One region of the Bradyrhizobium sp. CCBAU 53351 genome, then DNA from elsewhere that is predicted to be linked to it. Evidence: predicted binding sites of a transcription regulator. Region 1 holds the regulator's gene; the other holds the start of a gene.
What was found. Region 1 encodes PhoB, which activates phosphate uptake and scavenging genes when phosphate is short. Its sites were predicted from a motif close to TGTCATNNANCTGTCAT; they were not measured.
Positions count from the first base shown of each region.

Region 2: a site for PhoB is predicted at 1,441-1,457, ahead of XH83_RS24670 (UDP-2,3-diacylglucosamine diphosphatase). Genes of this name have one in related genera too.

Region 1 is NZ_CP030059.1:7,070,769-7,073,988, forward strand. Features, by position in the region: gene XH83_RS33735 (aspartate aminotransferase family protein) at 1-532, opposite strand, end outside; gene XH83_RS33740 (GcrA family cell cycle regulator) at 990-1,502, shown strand; gene phoB (phosphate regulon transcriptional regulator PhoB) at 1,575-2,282, opposite strand; gene phoU (phosphate signaling complex protein PhoU) at 2,321-3,037, opposite strand; gene pstB (phosphate ABC transporter ATP-binding protein PstB) at 3,049-3,220, opposite strand, start outside.
Region 2 is NZ_CP030059.1:5,189,635-5,192,854, forward strand. Features, by position in the region: gene XH83_RS24665 (glycosyltransferase family 1 protein) at 1-591, opposite strand, end outside; gene XH83_RS24670 (UDP-2,3-diacylglucosamine diphosphatase) at 605-1,417, opposite strand; gene thiD (bifunctional hydroxymethylpyrimidine kinase/phosphomethylpyrimidine kinase) at 1,763-2,563, opposite strand; gene XH83_RS24680 (PAS domain-containing sensor histidine kinase) at 2,891-3,220, shown strand, end outside.

The DNA.
Region 1 (3,220 bases):
TGGGGCCGATCGCCTTCTTGACGGCTTCGAGGTCGCCATGCGGCACCTGGTCGAAGCCGTCCATCGGCGGTCCAAAGCCTTCGAGATATTTTGCAGAGCCGGTCGCAGCCAAGGTTGCCAGCGTGCGGCCGTGGAACGCGCCTTCGAAGGTGATGATGCGGTAACGTTCCGGATGGCCCTTGGAGAAGTGATGATGGCGGACCAGCTTGATCACGCCCTCCAGCGCTTCGGCGCCGGAATTGCAGAAGAACACGAAGTCCGCAAAGCTCTCGTTGCACAGGCGCGCGGCGAGCTTCTCGCCGTCCGGGCTCTGGAACAGGTTCGACATGTGCCACAGCTTCGTCGCCTGCTCCTGCAACGCCTTGACCAGCGCGGGATGGGCGTGGCCGAGCGCGTTTACAGCAACGCCCGAGGTGAAATCGAGATAGCGATCGCCATTGGTCGCGATCAGCCAGCAGCCTTCGCCGCGCTCAAAACCGAGGTTGGCCCTGGCGAAAACGGGGAGCAAATGCGGCGCTACGCTGTTAGTCATGACGGTCACTTGATGTTGCGGACGGTGTGAGGCGTGCATTGCGCAACGCACCATTGACCGGCCCGGAAAACGAAACGTGCCGCCTTTTAAGGGCGGCACGCGGGACTATCTTAGGCCTGGTGAAACGGGTGTCAATGCCGCCCGAAAGCCTCGGGAAACGCAGATTCCGTAGTCTTGCGGTGGCGATTTTGCGGGTTTTACACCACGGAACATGTGGAAGCGAGTCGGCGGACTCTTGCGCGTGAGTCACGCCATATTGTAGCGTTTGGGCTGTCAGATACGACATCTCGTGCAACAGTTCTGATCCCAAGAGTCCTCATGTACCGGCGTAAACGTTCGGGCGCGAGTAGCGCGCCCGGCGAGCCTTAAGGGATTCTGACGGCACGGGTTTTTGAGGCTTAGGCATTCGCCGCACGGACCGCCAGGATGGCAGAAGCGCAGCGAGGGAAAGGGTGCAATGACGGTTTTGACCTGGTCCGACGATCGCGTCGAGCAGCTGAAAAAGCTCTGGGAGGCCGGATTGTCGGCCAGCCAGATCGCAGCAGAGCTCGGCAATGTGACCCGCAATGCCGTGATCGGCAAAGTGCACAGGCTCGGCCTGTCCGGCCGCGCCAAGAGCCCTTCGTCGGCCGCGCCGCGGCCGCGCAAGGCACGCCCGGCGCAGCACATGATGCGGGTGACCCGCCCCATTGCGCGCGGCAATACCGCACTGGCGCAGGCCTTCGAGGTCGAGGTCGAGGCCGAACCGGTCACCTATGACAACGTGGTGCCGATGAGCCAGCGGCTGTCGCTGCTCGAGCTTAACGAGGCGACTTGCCACTGGCCGGTCGGCGATCCCTCGAGCCCGGATTTCTTCTTCTGCGGCGGCAAGGCGCTGTCCGGCCTGCCCTACTGCGCCCAGCATTCGCGCGTGGCGTATCAGCCGGCAGCGGATCGCCGGCGCGCACCGGCGAAGCCGGGCCCGCGGTAAACACGGTCTCAGGCATCGAGACGAAAAAGCGCGCCAGCTGGCGCGCTTTTTGTTGGATTACGGAAGCAGGTCCTACGTCTGCTCAGCCTTCGCAAAGCGGTCATCCAGCGCGTAGCCGGCGCCGCGGACGGTGCGGATCGGGTCCTGCTCGCGACCGAGATTGAGCAGCTTGCGCAGGCGGCCGATATGGACGTCGACGGTGCGCTCGTCGATATAGATGTCGCGGCCCCAGACGCTGTCGAGCAGCTGCTCGCGCGAGAACACGCGGCCGGGATGCTCCAGGAAGAACTCCAGAAGCCGATATTCGGTCGGGCCGAGATCGATCGGGCGGCCCGAGCGCGCCACGCGGCGCTTGTCGCGGTCGAGCTCGATGTCGCCATAGGCCAGCACTGTGGCGAGCCGCTCGGGGCTGGCGCGCCGCAAGAGGCCCTTCACGCGCGCCAAGAGCTCCGGCACCGAGAACGGCTTGACGATGTAGTCGTCGGCGCCGGTCGCAAGGCCGCGCACCCGCTCGCTCTCCTCGCCGCGCGCGGTGAGCATGATGATCGGCAGCTGCTTGGTCTCGGGCCGGGTGCGCAGGCGCCGGCACAGTTCGATGCCCGAGAGGCCCGGCAGCATCCAGTCGAGCACGATCAGGTCGGGAATGTGCTCCTTGAGGCGGGTGTCGGCGTCGTCGCCGCGCATCACCGTCTCGACGTCATAGCCGTCGCCTTCGAGGTTGTAACGCAGAAGCTCGGTGAGAGCTTCCTCGTCCTCAACCACCATAATGCGTGCGCCCATGGTGTCGTCGCTCCTTAGGTCTTCAGCTATTCAAGTCTTCAGGTATTCGGAACCGTCGTGGCGAAAGTCGTCATGTCGCCCTTCGGCCGCTTGTCGGTGATCGCCTGGCCCTCGATCATGTAGAACACGGTCTCGGCGATGTTGGTGGCGTGGTCGCCGATCCGCTCGATGTTCTTGGCGCAGAACATCAAATGGATGCAGAACGAGATGTTGCGCGGATCCTCCATCATGTAGGTGAGGAGCTCGCGGAACAGCGAGGTGCAGATCGCGTCGACTTCCTCGTCGCCCTTCCACACCGCCATCGCCGCCGGCAGATCGTGCGCGGCATAGGCATCCAGCACCGACTTGACCTGCTGCTGCACGAGGTCGGTCATGTGCTCGAGGCCGCGGAACAGCTTGAGCGGATGGAAGTCGGTCTCCAGCGCCGCGACGCGCTTGCCCATGTTCTTGGCGAGATCGCCGATGCGCTCGAGGTCGGTCGCAACGCGCATGGCGCCGACGATCTCGCGCAGATCCACCGCCATCGGCTGGCGGCGGGCGATGGTGAGCACGGCGCGCTCCTCGATGCGCTTCTGCAGTGCGTCGAGATCGGCGTCGATGGTGACGACGCGCTGGCCGAGCGCGACGTCGCGGCGGATCAGCGCACCGACGGAATCGACGATCATGCGCTCGGCGATTCCGCCCATCTCGGCGACCAGGCGGGTGAGCTCCTGGAGGTCGGTGTCGAAAGCCTTTGCGGTATGTTCAGAACCCATGTTGCGTCTCCTCAGCCGAACCGGCCGGTAATGTAATCCTGCGTACGCCGATCGCTCGGCGACGTGAAGATCTTGCTGGTGTCGTCGAACTCGATCAGCTCGCCGAGATACATGAAGGCGGTCTTGTCGGAGACGCGCGCCGCCTGCTGCATGTTGTGGGTGACGATCGCGATCGTGTAGTTC
Region 2 (3,220 bases), 1.9 Mb from region 1:
GAGGAACGCTTCGAGATTCTTCTCCACCGCGACGCGGCCGACCGACAGGAACACCGGTGCCGGCAGGCAGAGGTCGATGGCGCGCGGATGGAACACATGGGTGTCGACGCCGCGGGGCCACAGCACGACATTGTCGAAGCCGCGCTCGGTCAGCTCGCGGGCGAGCGCCGGCGTTGCCGCCATCACGGCGCGGCTGGGCGCATGGAAACGGCGCAGCGCGCGCCAGATCAGCGAGCCCGGCACCGGCACGCGGGCGCGGACATATTCGGGAAAGCGGGTGTGGAAGCTGGTCGTGAACGGCAGCCTGCGCTGGCGGCAATAGCGGCGGACCATCAGGCCGATCGGCCCCTCCGTCGCAATGTGGATACTGTCCGGACGCGCCTCCTCGATCAGCTTTGCAATCCGTGCCGGGCGCGGCATGGCCAGCCGCACGTCGCGATAGCTCGGCATCGCAAAGGTGCGGAACGATTGCGGCGTCAGGAACGTGAACTGGACGCCGAGCGCCTCCGCGGCGTCAGCGAGTTTGGTCAGCGTCCGAACCACACCATTGACTTGCGGGTGCCAGGCGTCGGTCGCGACCAGGATACGCATCAGGCGGCCTCTGTCATGCAGCTCTGGCTGCAACCTGAGGGACGTCTGCCGGCTTCTGCAGATGATCCGCCCAAGTGATGATCTCGAAATGACCGTCGTCATGCTCGACGAGCGCCGTGCAGCTCTCGACCCAGTCGCCGCAATTCATGTAGCGAATGCCGCCCTCGTCGCGGATCACGGCGTAGTGGATGTGGCCGCAGATCACGCCGTCGGCGTCGTGACGCCGCGCCTCGGCGGCGAGCGCCTGCTCGAACGCGCCGATATAATTCACCGCGTTCTTGACCTTCTGCTTGGCCCATTGCGACAGCGACCAATAGGGCACCTTGAATAGGCGGCGGAAGAAGTTGACGAAGCGATTCATCTGGATCGCGAAATCGTAGGCCTTGTCGCCGAGATGGGCGAGCCATCGCGCGTTCTGCACCACGAGATCGAAGATGTCGCCGTGGATGACGAGGTAGCGCTTGCCGTCGGCGCCGGTGTGGACGGTGTTCTCGACCACGTCGATGCCGCCGAAATGCGTGCCGTAATAATTGCGCAGGAACTCGTCGTGATTGCCGGGGATGTAGATGACCTTGGCGCCCTTGCGCGCCTTGCGCAAAAGCTTCTGGACGAGGTCGTTGTGGGATTGCGGCCAGTGCCAGCTCGATTTCAGCGCCCAGCCGTCGACGATGTCGCCGACCAGATAGATCGTGTCGGCATCATGGTAGCGCAGGAAGTCGAGCAGAAGATCGGCTTGAGAACCGCGGGCTCCGAGATGAACGTCGGAGATGAACAACGTGCGAAAGCGCCGCTCCGGGCTCTCGTCACTCACATCGTAACTTCCCATGCGCCAGCCTGTAACAATGTCCCGTGACAGGGGGATGACCGATTGAACTTTTGAGGCACCTTCAGATACGAATCACGCCTTGCCTCGCCCTCCCCGCGAATATCAGTCGCATGCGACAATCAGGCGACATGGCGCCGCAGGGGGGACTGAGAGATCAGATTGCCGTTGGAAGCACCTAGTTAAGTGCGCTCCCACCCCGCTTGCGGGAGAGGGTGTTTCCCCAGTGGGATTTCCCAAGAGGAGGGAGCTCTCACCCGCGGCGGAGCCTGTCAACGGGGCGCGCCCTCGGCGCGACCCGTTGGGCGCAACCTCTCCCGCAACCGGGAGAGGTTCAGCAAGCCCGCCTCAGTAGAATCCGTGGAAATGATGGACCGGCCCATGGCCGTGGCCGACGCTGAAGCGGTCGGCGGCGGCGATCGCGGCGCTGATCCAGATCTTGGCGTTGCGGACGGCGGTTTCCAGATCCTCGCCCTTGGCGAGCCCCGCCGCGACCGCCGAGGATAGCGAGCAGCCGGTGCCATGGGTGTTGCGGGTGGCGACGCGCGGTGCGGCGAGCGCGATCGTTGCTTCGCCCCTGACGAGGTAGTCGATGCTTTCGGCGCCCTCGCCGTGCCCGCCCTTGATCAGGACCGCACGGCAGCCGAGCGCCAGCAGGCGCCGTCCCTGGCTTTCGATCTCCGCTTCGCTTGCCGCGACCGGCTCGTTGAGCAGGGCCGCGGCTTCCGGCAGGTTTGGCGTGATCACCGACGCCAACGGCATCAGTTTCGTGCGCAGCGCATCGACGGCTTCCGCGGCGAGCAGCCGGTCCCCTGACGTCGCGACCATCACGGGATCGAGCACGACATGCCTCGGCGACCAGCGCGACAGCGCGGCCGCGATCGCATCGATGCTGGCGGCTTGGGCCACCATGCCGATCTTCACCGCGCCGACGTCGAGATCGGAGAACACCGCATCGATCTGCTCGGTGACGAACGCCGCCGGCACGGCGTGGATGCCGGTGACGCCGCGCGTATTCTGCGCGGTCAAGGCCGTGATGACGGACGCGCCGTAGACGCCGAGCGCGGCGAAGGTCTTCAGGTCAGCCTGGATCCCGGCGCCGCCGCCCGAGTCGGAACCCGCGATGGTGAGTGCGACCGGGGTCGTCATCGCCGGACACATTTGCTGGATAGTGACACCGCCATGGCCTGTCCTAGCGCGACCGTGGAACACCGGCAAGCGCCGGCCGCGGCCGGCCGTGATTCGCGGCGCGCCGGCGGATATGGGGGCCTCGGCGCCGCAATCGTGCGGCATGGAAATGCGCCCGCGGCGAACCCTTGGTATAGTCTCGAACTGCTTCGCCGATGCGTGAGACGTCAATGGTGGAACTGTCCGGCGACACCGATGTCGCGGGTCGCCCTGGCCCGCAAGCCGTCCGGAACGGAATCTTTGGGTGGAACGATGTGGGCCTTTTTTGAACGTCTCCTCGACTCGTCCATGCTTTCGCCGCACGGCATCTGCCTGTTGTGGGAACCCGAGCTGATCTGGCTTCACGTCGTGGCCGACGCCTGCATCGCCGCCGCCTATTTTTCGATTCCCTTTGCCCTGGCAATTCTGGTTACCAAGCGGCGCGACCTCAAATTCGGCTGGGTCTACTGGGCCTTCGCGATCTTCATCATGGCGTGCGGCCTGACCCATGTGCTGTCGATCTACACGCTGTGGGTCCCGATCTACGGCATCGAGGGCATCGTCAAGGCGGCGACCGCGGTGGCATCCGTGGTCACGGCGGGCGCGCTGTGGCCGCTGCTGCCGAAGATCCTGACGATC